DNA from 3 places in the Photobacterium nomapromontoriensis genome. Region 3 is predicted to be linked to each of the others. Evidence: predicted binding sites of a transcription regulator. Region 3 holds the regulator's gene; each other region holds the start of a gene.
What was found. Region 3 encodes PurR, which represses purine synthesis genes. Its sites were predicted from a motif close to TNANGNAAACGTTTNCNTNA; they were not measured.
Positions count from the first base shown of each region.

Region 1: the regulator PurR is predicted to act here: its motif matches at 1,084-1,103, upstream of glyA (serine hydroxymethyltransferase).
Region 2: the regulator PurR is predicted to act here: its motif matches at 3,082-3,101, upstream of purT (formate-dependent phosphoribosylglycinamide formyltransferase).

Region 1 is NZ_JAKJSL010000025.1:37,396-42,429, reverse strand. Features, by position in the region: gene glnB (nitrogen regulatory protein P-II) at 1-4, shown strand, start outside; gene L4D12_RS10170 (YitT family protein) at 174-788, opposite strand; gene glyA (serine hydroxymethyltransferase) at 1,234-2,484, shown strand; gene nrdR (transcriptional regulator NrdR) at 2,701-3,150, shown strand; gene ribD (bifunctional diaminohydroxyphosphoribosylaminopyrimidine deaminase/5-amino-6-(5-phosphoribosylamino)uracil reductase RibD) at 3,202-4,332, shown strand; gene L4D12_RS10150 (riboflavin synthase) at 4,344-5,000, shown strand.
Region 2 is NZ_JAKJSL010000018.1:7,531-12,564, forward strand. Features, by position in the region: gene L4D12_RS04235 (CidA/LrgA family protein) at 1-139, shown strand, start outside; gene L4D12_RS04240 (CidB/LrgB family autolysis modulator) at 136-816, shown strand; gene cdd (cytidine deaminase) at 1,017-1,904, shown strand; gene L4D12_RS04250 (DMT family transporter) at 2,034-2,927, shown strand; gene purT (formate-dependent phosphoribosylglycinamide formyltransferase) at 3,160-4,335, shown strand; gene L4D12_RS04260 (thiopurine S-methyltransferase) at 4,436-5,034, opposite strand, start outside.
Region 3 is NZ_JAKJSL010000017.1:32,718-37,751, reverse strand. Features, by position in the region: gene L4D12_RS03300 (phospholipase A) at 176-946, opposite strand; gene L4D12_RS03295 (TfoX/Sxy family DNA transformation protein) at 1,189-1,779, opposite strand; cyclic di-GMP riboswitch class I at 1,803-1,906, opposite strand; gene purR (HTH-type transcriptional repressor PurR) at 2,105-3,112, opposite strand; gene L4D12_RS03285 (hypothetical protein) at 3,655-4,050, shown strand; gene L4D12_RS03280 (hypothetical protein) at 4,189-4,395, shown strand; gene L4D12_RS03275 (hypothetical protein) at 4,466-5,034, opposite strand, start outside.

The DNA.
Region 1 (5,034 bases), on a different contig from region 3:
TTAAATTTGAATGATTGCGTCGTTATTTCGCTCAATAACGGTATCGGGAGTGCTCATTTATGCTTATAAACTCCGCGCTCCCTCTTTTTCGAGAATGACATAAAAAAGACTTGCCACTTGGGCAAGCCTTGTTAATTTCTCGAACCTCGAACCTCGAACCTCGAACCTCGAACCTAGGCCTTCTGCGCAGCCGTACCGCTGTAACGGCCCGGTTTATGGTTCATTGCCAGAACCAGATTCAGTAAAAATGCCCCGATCACCGAATACAGTAAAACCATCGGGCTGACCAAAAAGAACGAAGCCACTAAGATGGAAAAGTCGATCCCCATCTGCAGCTTGCCTGCTGACAGTCCAAACTTCTCTTGCAGATATAAAACCAACACATTGAAGCCTCCCAAGCTGGTTTTATGACGGAATAGGATCAGCATACCTAACCCCATCAGTAGGCCACCAATTGCCGCACAATAGAGAGGGTCAAGTCGGCTGATCTCCAAAACATGATGCAAATTGTCGGTGATGATCGACACCAGTCCGCCGGAAATCACGCTAGTAATGGCAAAACTTTTGCCCATTCGAAACCAAGCCATCAGATAGAAAGGGGTGTTCATCAGGAAATAGAGCTGGCCAAAGGATAAATCGACAAAATGACTTAATAGCAGGGCGAGACCTGTGGTGCCGCCAGTCAGAAGATCGGCCTGTTGAAGAAAGAAAACGCCTTGAGAAACAATGAATGTACCGGTCAAGATCGCAATAATATTTTCTTTCAGTGAATGATGGTAACCACGCAAAACAACACTCCTTATAGTTAATGCGCGCATGATAATGGCCAATGACTGAAATGATGAGTACCTAGGTAAAAAGAGATTGAAATGAGGTGTACATTTTTCTATACGATGTTGTAAAAATATATTTTTGCCTTTCAGGCAGGTCATAAATGAAATTTAAGAATACAAAACAGTAACGAAATAATGAACATTATGAAAACAATTCATCCCTAACTTGAAATAAATACCAGTAAAAAATCAACATTAGTACTACCTGATTTAGATCAATTTCTGTAAAATAGCACGATATCCACAGACACAACGAAAACGTTTGCGCGCCCATGGCGTCTCACTTGGCGGTTTTTGTTTTGTGCCAAAAAAGTGTTTACCCCCCTCTTTGTCAGCGTTGCGATAGAACAGCATGACGATGGCAAAAAGGTTTGAAAATAATCTGAGTCAGGAGATACAGATGCTAAAGCGCGACATGAATATAGCCGATTATGACGCTGAACTATTTGCAGCTATTCAGGAAGAAACTGCGCGTCAGGAAGAGCACATCGAGTTGATTGCTTCTGAAAACTACACCAGTCCACGCGTAATGGAAGCACAAGGTTCTCAGCTTACCAATAAATATGCGGAAGGCTACCCGGGCAAGCGTTATTACGGTGGGTGTGAATATGTCGATAAGGCAGAACAGCTAGCTATTGATCGTGCGTGCCAGCTATTTGGTGCCGAATATGCCAACGTTCAGCCACACTCAGGTTCACAGGCGAATAATGCCGTTTATATGGCCCTGCTCAATGCGGGTGATACGGTTTTGGGTATGAGCCTGGCACATGGTGGTCACTTGACTCATGGTTCACCTGTGAACTTCTCTGGTAAGCTGTATAACATCATTCCTTACGGTATTGATGAGAACGGTCAGATTGATTACGAAGAAATGGAAGCATTGGCGCTTGAGCACAAGCCAAAAATGATCATTGGCGGTTTCTCTGCCTATTCACAGGTCGTTGACTGGAAGCGCATGCGCGAAATCGCGGACAAAGTTGGCGCATATTTATTTGTCGATATGGCTCACGTTGCTGGCTTGATCGCTGCGGGAGTGTATCCTACCCCTCTACCTCATGCACATGTTGTGACCACAACGACACATAAGACGCTGGCTGGTCCTCGTGGTGGCTTGATCTTGTCAAATGAAGGTGAAGACCTGTATAAGAAATTGAACTCTGCAGTTTTCCCTGGAGGCCAAGGTGGCCCGCTCATGCATGTTATCGCCGCAAAAGCCGTGGCATTCAAAGAAGCCATGGAGCCAGAGTTTAAAGAATATCAGGCACGCGTTGTAGAAAACGCCAAAGTGATGGTCGGTGAGTTCCTGGAGCGTGGTTATAACATCGTCTCTGGTAGCACTGAAAACCATCTGTTCCTGGTTGACTTGATTGATAAGGGCATCACAGGTAAAGAAGCCGATGCGGCATTGGGTGCAGCGAACATTACCGTAAATAAGAATAGCGTACCCAATGACCCTCGTAGTCCGTTTGTGACGTCTGGTATCCGCGTGGGTACGCCGTCTATCACACGTCGTGGTTTCACCGCGGAAGATTCTAAGCAACTTGCCGGTTGGATGTGTGATGTGCTGGATAATATCGATAACCCTGAAGTGATTGAAGCGACGAAGGCGAAGGTAGTAGAAATTTGTAAACGTCTACCCGTTTACGCATGATCGCGAGCGTGACTTAATCACTATATAACCAATATAAGGGCTTGACATCAGCAAGCCCTTTTTCATACTACCTCGCACCTCGCACCTCGCACCTCGCACCTCGCACCTCGCACCTCGCACCTTATTTTCAATGTAACTGAATATAAATATCCGGCGAAAAGGCTCTATATGGGAATGAAATGAGTTACACTGGAACGATAATAATTAGGAGGCAAGATGCATTGTCCTTTTTGTGGTGCAAACGACACCAAAGTAATAGATTCACGCTTAGTGGCCGATGGACATCAGGTGCGTCGTCGTCGTCAATGTCTTGCTTGTAACGAGCGTTATACAACGTTCGAAACGGCTGAACTGGTGATGCCACGGGTGATAAAAACCAATGGAAACCGAGACCCGTTCAACGAAGATAAGTTGCGTGGAGGGATTCAGCGGGCACTGGAAAAACGACCAGTGAGTGCCGACGATATTGAACGTGCAATCAATACCATTAAATCACGGCTACGGGCGACGGGTGAACGAGAAGTGCCGTCCGCGATGATTGGCAATCTTGTGATGGATGTGCTGAAAGAACTGGATAAAGTTGCTTACATTCGTTTTGCTTCTGTATATCGTAGTTTTGAAGATATTCGTGAGTTTGGTGAGGAAATCGCCAAGCTGGAAAAATAATTGCGACCGGGGGCTACGCTCCCTGTTAGCCTCAGATAATACTGAAATCAGATGTTCTCACCTAATGACTATGCCATGATGCTTCGAGCCATCAAGTTGGCAAAAAACGGTCAATTTACTACTGCTCCTAATCCCAATGTTGGCTGTGTCATTGCTTTCGGCGATGAGATAGTTGGCGAGGGGTATCATTATCAAGCTGGTCAGCCTCACGCCGAGGTCTTCGCGCTGCGTGCCGCAGGAGAGCGGGCGAAAGGGGCGACAGCATATGTCACGCTGGAACCTTGTTCTCATTATGGTCGTACGCCACCTTGTGCCGAAGCGTTGGTGAAGTCAGGGGTAAGCCGGGTCGTTTGTGCCATGGTTGATCCCAATCCCAAGGTATCCGGACGTGGGGTGAAGATCTTGCAGCGGGCTGGTATCGAGGTACAAACGGGGCTGATGGAGCAAGATGCTGAGGCACTTAATCCTGGCTTCATTAAGCGCATGAAAACCGGACGACCATTTGTTCAGCTTAAGCTCGCAGCGAGTCTCGATGGCAGAACTGCATTGGCCAACGGTGAGAGCAAATGGATCACCGGACCCGCCGCGCGAGCTGATGTTCAGCGTTTTCGTGCCAAGGCCGGGGCGATTTTATCCACCAGTGCTACGGTAATGGCGGATGATCCTTCCCTGAATGTGCGTTGGCAGGAATTGGGTGAGAGCACTCAGGTGAGATATCCGCAAGCCCATTTACGCCAGCCCAAGCGTGTGATTATTGATAGTGCCAATCGAGTTACACTGGCTCATCAATTGATCCATCTTCCGGGTGAAACACTCCTGATACGTACACAGGCGGATGAGCAGTCGTGGCCTGATTCTGTCGAGCAGTTAGTCATACCTGCCTCCTCAAGCAGTACCCAAGTGGATCTGGTGATGTTGATGGAGACATTAGCAGCACAGGAGATTAATCATCTTTGGGTTGAGGCAGGGGCTAGCTTGGCTGGGGCATTGTTGACGGCGGGGTTAGTGGATGAACTGATTTTGTATCAAGCGCCGAAATTGATGGGCAGTGACAGTCGCGGCCTGATTGATTTAACGGGCATGCTCTCAATGGATCAGGTGCCAGAGTTGTCGATAACGGATGTCCGTATGGTTGGTCCTGATATTCGGATCACGGCAAAAATCAAAGACGTTAACGAGTAAAGGTTTATTGTATGTTTACTGGTATTATTGAAGCTGTGGGTACCATCACGGCTCTGACCCCTAAAGGCAAAGATATTTCAGTCACGGTGAATGCTGGCGAGCTTGATTTATCCGACGTGAAATTGGGTGACAGTATCGCGACTAACGGAGTGTGCCTGACGGTGGTTGAACTGACAGGCTCAGGGTATGTGGCAGACTTGTCGCTTGAGACGTTGCAGCGGACCGCTTTTGCTAGCTATAAGGCAGGCCAGAAGGCGAACTTAGAAAAGGCGATGCTGCCGACCACCCGTTTTGGTGGTCATATGGTGTCAGGTCACGTTGATGATGTTGCTGAGATCATCGAGCGCAGTCATACTGGACGCGCCATTGAGTTTTGGGTGAAGGCGCCTGCTCATTTAGCACGTTATATTTCAGAGAAGGGATCGATTTCAATTGATGGTATCAGCCTGACGGTGAACGCGATCCGTGGTGCTGAATTTAAGTTGACTATCGTACCGCACACCGCCGCTGAGACGACAATGGAATCTTTTAAGGTTGGTCGTAAAGTTAATCTTGAGGTGGATGTGATTGCTCGTTATCTTGAACGTCTGATGCTGGGCGATAAAGCGGCAGAGCAGAAACCAGAATTAACGATGGACTTGCTGGCAAGAAGCGGCTTCCTTGGTTAACGACTTCGGATACACAATGAGATAAAAGGGTAAT
Region 2 (5,034 bases), on a different contig from region 3:
TCCAGTCGGCGTTGGCTTAATGAATTATCTTCACCTGTTGCAATCCAATGCATTGATCATTCTTCTTAGCACTATCGGTAGCAGCTTGGTCGTATTTACTGTTCTTGGCGTCGCTACCCATTATAAGGAAAAGCAATGATCTGGCTGGTTACAACGCTGGTAGTATTTTATTCTGCCCGCTATCTTTCAAAGCGATTTCAACATCCGATCATCAACCCTCTGCTGATCAGTTTACTGGTGATCATTCCACTTCTTATATGGCTCAAAGTGCCATACGAGACCTATTTCGAACAGAATAAAGTCATTAATGCTCTACTTGAACCCGCTGTTGTTGCTCTCGCCTTCCCGCTTTATGAGCAGCTGCATCAAATCCGTCAAAAATGGAAGGTTATTTTTTCTGCCTGCCTGATCGGTAGCGTGTTATCAATGATCACAGGAGCAGGTATCGCGGTCCTCATGGGCGCTGATGCTCAGCTTACCGCTTCAATCCTACCCAAATCGGTAACAACACCAATTGCGATGGCCGTTGCGGATCAAATCGGTGGCGTGCCATCTGTCGCCGCAATTATGGTGATCATTGCTGGCCTGTTCGGCGCTGTCGTGGGCTATCCTTTATTTAGGATGCTGGGCATTCATGCCCCTATTGCGAAAGGCTTGACCATGGGTACGGTATCTCATGCTTTGGGTACAGCAAAAGCGGCTGAAGAAGATTTCCAGGAAGGGGCATTTAGCTCATTGGCGCTAGTGATCTGCGGTGTAATCACGTCAATTTTAGCGCCACTATTATTTCCAATCATCATGACGGTATTTTCATAGAAATTATCATCCTTGTGGAGGTAATCGAATACAAAGCTAATATATTGATTCGATACATGAATTTATTATAAAAGCGTGTGACCCGACTCCCAATAATGCAATGGATGAAACAAGCGGTCGATTAATGTGATTTATGTCACACATAAATCACATTACTCAGCCTACAATGTTTCTCCATACACAAGACGGAGTAACAACTCATGCACACTAGAGTAATGGATGCTTTAGGCGCTTTACCTGCTGATTTAGCATCAGCAATCAAACCGGTTCTAGAAGCCGACAACTTTGATGCCACCCTAAGCCCTGACGTGTTTGCTGAATTACTATCAAAAACTCACATGACAGACAGCGAATGTCGTGTTGCATTACTTCCATTAGCTGCTGCTTATTCTGTCGCTCCTATTTCTAATTTCTTCGTGGGTGCGATTGCTCGCGGCCAATCCGGCACATTGTATTTTGGTGCCAATATGGAATTTGTCGGAGCCTGCCTTTCCCAAACCATTCATGCAGAGCAGTCGGCCATCAGCCATGCTTGGGTTAAAGGTGAAACCGGTATTATTGACATCACAATCAACTACAGCCCATGCGGCCACTGCCGCCAGTTTATGAACGAACTGACGTCAGCTAAAGAATTGGTTGTACAGCTGCCTAACCGAGATGCGAAAAGTCTCCAGGAATACCTGCCAGAATCTTTTGGCCCGGCCGATCTGAATATCGATGAAGGATTACTCACTGCAGTTAACCACAACATTACAACAGAAGCGACTGAGCAACTGGTACAGCAAGCTTGTGAAGCAGCTAACCGTGCCCATGCGCCATACACCAAAAATTTTAGCGGTGTTGCACTGAAAGCAAAAGACGGTCGTACCTTTGTTGGTATGTATGCTGAAAACGCGGCATTTAATCCAAGCTTACTGCCACTGCAGGTTGCATTGATTAACATGAACATGGCGGATTACCCGCTGAGTGAGATTGTTGAAGCCGCATTGGTTGAACAAGCCAACAGTACAATCAGCCATTTGGCCGATACACAAACCACATTGGAAGCATTAAATCCCGATATTCCATTGACGTATGTTGCCGCATAATCCTTGAAAAACCGCCAAAATGGCGGTTTTTTTTACAGTTGTGATCAGCAACAGCTATAAATCAGTATCCTCTCAGCCATAGCAGGAGTATGATTTTTCGAGTTTTTCACCCTAAGAAATCACATATTCATGTCACACCAACATCACCCGCTCCAAGGGGCTAGCTGGATGCTCACGGCGGGGCTTGCCTTTGCTATCGTCAACAGCATTGCGCAATACGTCAGTATGTTCATGCATCTGCCTTCGACTACCGTCGCCCTGATCCAATATTTCATCGCTCTGATCGCCATTTTTCCATGGTTACGAACGTTAGGCTTGCGCGCTGCCCTTAAAACCAATCATTTTGGTATGCACTGCTTTCGTGTATTTCTATCCGTGATTGGTATCCAACTCTGGCTATGGGCACTGGCTTATCCGGTACCTATTTGGCAAGGCATCGCATTGCTGATGACCTCACCGCTATTCGCAACCATTGGCTCTGGCCTCTTCCTGAAGGAAAAGGTCGGTATCGCGCGCTGGGTCGCTACTCTAACGGGGTTTGTGGGTGCGATGATCATCCTTGAACCATGGGGAGAAGACTTTAGCTGGGCAACACTGCTACCCGTTGGTGCTGCATTTTTCTGGGCTGGCTATTCGCTCATGGTGAAAAAAATGTCAGCACACGATTCGCCAACCACCATTGTGGTCTACCTGCTAATTTTAATCACACCATTTAACATATTCTTGGCTTTACCTGACTTCACGATGCCAAATACTGGATTTACCTGGCTATTACTCGCAGGGGCGGGTTTACTGACGGCGTTAGCGCAGTGGGCTATTGCGAAGGCGTACGCCGTGGCAGATGCTTCTTTCGTGCAACCCTTTGATCACGCCAAGCTGCCATTAAATGTCTTAGCCGGTTGGTGCATTTTTGGTTGGGTGCCACCGGGTCGATTATGGCTGGGTGCCGCGATCATTATTGGCTCAGTAGCCTTTATTACTCAGTGGGAAAACAACAAAGCATCAAAAGCGAAGACCGTTTAACACGGTACTCTCACCTGCATTATGAGCACATCCTTCAATCCCCGCATTTGCGGGGATTTTTTTAATTGCCCCCTCCGCCTGATCGCGATCATCGTGCAAGCATCGCAACGTACCTAGTCTTGTCGTTATTACTGAATTGAATAGCCAAAAACACCGACGCAAACGTTTGCGCATTCAATGAATTACTGTATGATCTGCGGCAGTTTCATTCCCCATCCAGTAAGGAATTTCGATGTTAGGATCTGCGACTCGTCCCAATGCAACCCGTGTACTACTTCTTGGCGCTGGAGAGCTAGGCAAAGAAGTGGCCATTGAATGCCAACGACTAGGTTTAGAAGTGATTGCGGTTGACCGTTACGCTGATGCCCCTGCAATGCATGTTGCTCACCGTAGCCATGTGATCGACATGCTGGATGGCGCGGCGTTAAAAGATGTGATTACATTAGAAAAACCCAATTACGTCGTACCTGAAATTGAAGCGATTGCTACCGATATGCTGGTTGAACTTGAAGCCAGTGGCTTGCATGTTGTACCAACAGCAAACGCAACCAAGCTAACGATGAACCGTGAAGGGATCCGTCGCTTAGCGGCTGAAACGTTAGCAATCAGCACATCTCCTTATGAATTTTCTGACCAATTTGATGACTTTGCTGCCTCTGTCGAACGTATTGGCACACCGTGTGTTGTCAAGCCGATTATGAGTTCATCCGGTAAAGGACAGAGCGTGATCAAATCGCAAGCTGATATCGAAAGCGCATGGCAGTACGCACAAGAAGGCGGACGCGCAGGGGCTGGCCGTGTGATTGTCGAAGGCTTCGTGGACTTTGACTACGAAATTACGCTACTTACCGTACGTGCCGTGGATGGCGTACATTTCTGCGCGCCGATTGGCCATCGTCAGGAAGACGGAGACTACCGCGAGTCATGGCAACCGCAGCAGATGTCTGACCGCGCATTAAAAGCCGCTCAAGACGTGGCTGAAAAGGTCGTGAATGCTCTGGGTGGTTATGGCCTGTTTGGCGTTGAGTTATTTGTAAAAGGTGATGAGGTACTGTTCAGTGAAGTCTCCCCTCGCCCGCATGATACTGGCATGGTCACTCTGATCTCTCAGGAGCTCTCTGAGTTTGCGCTGCATGTACGTGCATTCCTTGGCCTGCCAATCCATAGCATTAACCAATTCGGCCCATCTGCATCAGCGGTTGTGCTTGCACAAGGGGTGTCTAATGATATTCGTTTTGACAATCTTACCGCGGCATTGGCGAGACCCAATACTCAAGTTCGGTTATTTGGTAAACCTGAAATCAACGGCACCCGCCGCCTAGGTGTTGCTCTTACCCGCCGTGATACAATTGAGTCTGCAGTAGAAGATGCTGTTGCTACTGCCGCAGATATTAAGGTTGTGTGTTAGATTCATACCACACTAACCTATCACCGAAAATAAAAAGGAGCCTTTGGCTCCTTTTCTCATTCTGGTAACTATCTAAATTTAGTAGCTGCGATTATCGCGACTACTTAACGGTGATCAACCAAGCTTCTTCAGCAAAGCGGGTTAGCCCACGCTGGCGTCTAGGGTGGCTTTCGTCGGCATCATCACGGGCCAAATGGCGGATCGTACAACCATTAAACAAGGCTTCCACCTCCTCTTTCACGACCGAGAATGGAGGGCCATCCAATTCATGCTGTGGATAGTCTAATGTCACCAATAAAATGCGCCCACCCGGTTTCAGCATCGACAACAACTTGTCAGCATACATTTGCCGTAACTCTTGTGGCATTGCAATCAACGCCGCGCGGTCGTACACCACATCGACAGGCTCGATCTGAGTGGTAAAGTAGTCACCACAGTAGAGACTGATTTCATCAAATTCATACAGCGTCTGGCCATTGCCCAGCACAGTTACCATCGGGGTATAGAAGTGTTCAGCAAAAAAAGCACGGACAGCGATATCGCTTAGCTCAATACCAATAACCTTTTCATGCTTTCGTGCCAACCATGTTAAATCAACCGATTTACCACACATGGGTACTAACATCACATCATCACGTGACGCATGAAGTTCAGGCCAATACTTGATCAACATCGGGTTGGTTTCGTCCAGATGAAAAC
Region 3 (5,034 bases):
TTAACCGTAAGGGCAGGTTGGAGATAGGACAACCTTGCGGAACATTGATTAGCTTATTTAACTTTTGCTGCTCGATGTGTCTTATCTTTGCGTGAAGCGTTGCATTGGTAACATCGCAGTGACTGATTCAAGGATTTAACGCTATGAAAAAATGGCGGGTTTACTTAGCGTTAGATCAAAACTTGATATCAATCCCTAAGCCAAAAGCACTTTCTTTAAAGTTATAGTTAGAAATGGTAGCCCCATAGCCACTTTCAGCTTTGAGGTATCCTCGTAATCCTTGGTAAATTTTAAAGTTCCAGCTCAGTTCCCCATAAGGTTTATCGAAACCGCTTTCTATAATGTTGCGAGTGAGCAACTTAACTTCTTGTTCATCGGTTGGCTGCCAACCGAAGACAAATTCACCATGACCGAGAAAATCAGTGATATCGGGGTTGTAGTCTTTAGAGTCATGAATTCTGATCCATGGCTTTATACGAATAAATCCCTGAGGGAAATGATAGGTGACATTGACATAGGCTCGGTTCCAACTTACTTCATTCGATCCGCCTGCACCATTAGATTGGTGCTCAACGCCAAAAGCAGCATCGAAGTGCTTGAACTTTTTGTTGTAAAACAATTCTGGGTTGAAATCATTATCGCGAAAGTAGGCTGATGATGCGTACGCTTCCCAATTTGATTTTTGTGTGTATGCCAGAAACACCCCTTCTTCATGGTTTCCGAGTAAATGGTATTTAAGGCTAATTTGAAATTGAACGAAAATATCGTGAACTTTACCACCATCAGGGGAGAGTGGCTCGAATCTCGCTTGGTTAACTCGGCTCTCTTTGTAGAGTGGTAATAGATAGGTGTCTTTGTGATGCGATACGCGGCTCGGTTCATTTGCCCAAACGGGGCTGGCGGTAGTTATCAGTGAAATAGATAAAAGAAGACTGCTTTTTTTCATATGTGCTTGAGGTCTTATCATGTTCCAGAGGTATAAGTATGCGATAAGAGTCGCTCTTTCGCAAAAAATGTGGGCACAAAAGGAACAGTTAAATCGTCAAAAAAAAGATACAGAGCAATAAGTTACTTAATGGTTGAAGATATGGATAGTGATATCAAAGTCGTGATGTTAGGCGGTCAGTATGAAAATAAGCACACAAACGATTGCTTATTTTCACACTATCCATACTCATGTTGCTAGGATTAGCTAAGTTTAGCGAGAAGTTCTGAACGTCGCTCCTGAGGGATCACGGACCAATGTTGGCCACTTATCGCTCCTTCAAGTGCCCAGAGTAACTCAAGGCTTATTGTTCCTTGGTGGCTATTTTGCAGCGCTTTATAAGCATTGATCGAACCCGCTTCGAGTAATTCATTAACGGTCACAATACCCGCTTTTTTAAGCATGCGTTCATTGGCTAATCGTAAGTTAGGTAGATCTTTAATGCGATCGGGTTCGGCACTGACTTTAGTTTCTTTGTCTACTTGTGCGGCAGCGAGGGAGCGCTCGGCTTGCTCGATAATTTTTGTAGTATCTTGCCACCATTCTTCAGGAATAGCGTAGTGGCGAGTTACAACGGGAAAACCTCGTTTAGTATAAACATACGGTTCCAAGCCAGCTTGCTTGAATTCTTGTTCGTTGGTTGCATTGGCACGTAGATGAAGTTTGTTATTCACAACGAGGGCAAACATTGTTTCACCCGCGAATAAACCAAAACCACCAAACATTGAGCGAGATTTCATGTTACTGAAACAATTAAATAGGCGTAATGAATCTTTTAATACAGGTTTGTCCATGCTTTTTCTCGGTGAAAATATCCATCGGTGACCCCGCTACCATGAGTGACAGAATGATGACAAACTGAATACTTTTAGGTCGGAAGCTTTGCGTCTCTATCTTTCGACAGATTTGCCTTGTTCGTGATAAATCAAGAATATCCTAGTTAGAATATTTGAACCTGCTCCCATTTTTTAAAATGTGACATTGGTTCCATTAATTGCATTTGGTTTCTGCTAGGTAAGCATTTTTACTTCATATGTAATGCAAATTATCGGTGAAAATAGACACAAAAAAACGGAGGCATAGGCCTCCGTTTAAATTACTAAAATGACGTGATGCCACTCAGTTGTTTAAATTTCGCACGGATTGACGAACAACAAGTTCAGGAACCATTTCAAATACTTGAGTGGCATGATCCTTGTCTCTCATGCGATACATTAATATTTCTACGGCACTTTTACCTAACCGGCGTTTAGGCTGGTGGATGGTTGTAAGTGGCGGTGAGAAATACGGTGCTAAATCAATGTTGTCATAGCCAATGATGGATATGTCATCTGGTACATTAATACCTGCCAATTGGAAGGTACTGATTAACCCCATTGCCATGATGTCATTAAAGCAGAAGATAGCGGTTGGACGCTCTTCCATCGCGATGATTTGATTAGCGGCATTAACGGCAGATTCACATTCAAAATCGCCTTCTAAAATCCATGCTTCGTTGACGGGCAGGCCAGCTTCAGCCATGGCTTTATTAAAACCTTTTAAACGTTCGCGACAGGCTGTTTTTTCACGATGGCCAGTCAAACAACCAATGGCTTTGTGGCCGTGTTCGATAAAGAATTTAGTGGCAACATAGCCGCCTAATTCTGCATTGTCTTGGATTTTATCTGTATGCGGACTTTCAGGACCCCAATCCATGACAACCATAGGTAAATCTTTCTGGCGTTCAAGCAGCGCCAGTAATTCTTCATCAAGATCTGAGCACATCACCAGTAGGCCGTCAACGCGCTTTTCAGCAAGCATGCGTAGGTAATCACGTTGCTTGGTTAAGTTGCCTTCAGTGTTACACAAGATAAGTGTGTAGCCTTCACTGTAGCAGTACTCTTCAACGCCATGTACGACTTCTGCGAAGAACGGGTTGGTTGATTTGGTTACAAGCATCCCTATAGTACGCGTAGTGTTACATTTTAAGCTACGTGCAACCGCACTTGGCGCGTAGTTTAGCTCATCAACGGCGGCTAGCACTTTTTTCTGTGTTGCTTCTGCCACGAAGCGTGTTTTGTTAATCACGTGAGAGACGGTGGTTGTAGAGACACCAGCCATACGTGCAACATCTTTAATCGTTGCCATAATTATTCTTCTAATAATAAGAGGTCAGAGGACCTTAATAATCAAATTAGTTACCCAATAGAACAATGAACTGTTGGCTGCTTGTGGAAGTAGAGCACTGTTCTATTGGCTGTCGGTAACAGAAACAAAAAAGAGCCGCATTAACAAATGGCGGCTCTGCTACACCGATTCTACATGTGTTCTTATCGTACGCATACGTTTCATTGTGTAATCGCTTGCGATCACATTTTACTTAGTGTGGTCAAGAGTGCAATGTTTCTGAGTTGAATTAATGAGAATTATGCGCTGCTTGCATCACTATTCGATGGGGAGAGTATGAATCTGTATCAGAAATGCATAATTTAAAGAATTGTCGGTATGTCACCGTGTTTGAATTTTACTATTGGTCTATAGCATTTATCTGGCTGTTGTTGTTATAGGGGATCCTGGCAGACTCTGTCGGATTCGTTTGATCGTGATCATCGTCAGTTTTATCCATACTTGATGAAGCCCAAATACGTGTGATAATTAGGATTATCCAAGTTCTAAAAACGGACAGACGCATGTCAACGAATAACAAAGCGGGTGTACGATTTGCTTATATCGCAAGTTTTTTAACACCTTTTACCTTATTGATTTCAGGCATTATTGCCATTATTTACGCTGGCTATAAACTTAATAAAGGTACGGATGAGCTCTGCTACAGCCACTACTACACGATTATTCGATCATTTTTCCTATTCTTTACTTTTTTTGTCGTGTTAGGTGTAACAGCTGCCACAACCACTGGTATGGTCGCGGGTGCGGAGTACTGGGTGAACAGTGATGTGCTGGATTATGTGCTTGATGGGATCCCGGTAGTGGGTGTCATTATTGCGCTAATCGCTATCATCAGATGGTTTTTTCAACTTATCCGTGGGATGCGTTTGCTGAGCCAAAACAAAGCGATCGAGTTGTAATTGCTTGAGTTCTAGCAGAGGCTGATAGCCTGAAAGTAAAAGCAAAACCCGTTGCCAAGTGCAGCGGGTTTTTTATTTACGAAGAATGGATGCTCAGACTTATATACTTAAAGAGGCGCAATTGATGGAGTTATGCTAATGGTATCTAAGTCTCAATTACCTGCTCGTAAAGAGGATATCAATATTGTGCATGAAGACAGACAGGAGCAACCAATGAGCATGCATGAAGGTATTGCAATATGGTGTGACTGTTGTGTATGTGAAGCTGAACCTTATTGGGCAGATCACGCCGAAGAGCTGGGCGTCTCACTCAGTAATTATGAAGAAGGCAAAGAGCCCAAATAGGCTACTGAATGGCGATGATGACATCGCAGCCAGCTGCGATGTCATATTGCGGATAAACGAGAGGATAAGCTTATTTGCTGATTTGCTTCGTTTTTAGTAACTGAGCCAGCTCGGTTATGAGTGTTTCAGTTTTCGGGTCATACGCTTGCATTGCGGCTAGCGTATCATTTTGCAGTTGTGTCTGCATTGCGATGAGTTGTTTATCCGATAAAATCCGTTCACGCTGCTTCGCGAGCTCTTGTTTTGCTGCTGCAAATTCTTTTATCAGTGCATTGCGTTCTTTTTCACTGAGAGCTTGGTCTTGTACCTTGCTCTGGAGTTCATGGGCTTTGTTGACGAAGCTTTCGGGATTATAACCAACGTCAGTCGCTTTCTTTTTATAAGCCGCTTCAAAGGCTTTAGTTTGTGTCACAAGCTCAGGATGTGTTTGTAGCGCATGTTGGCGAATACTGGTGAGGTCACGTTGTATTGCATTGATGCGGTAAGCCGTTTGGTTATGAGCCGTGATACTCGCACTAGCCGCGCTAGTGGCAGGAGTACTGGTTGTTGTTGTGTTACTTGCCTGAACGTGTGGCGCCATCGTGACAACAGCTGCCATTAATAGCGGCAGTGAGAACTTAAATAGACGGTATGGTGCGT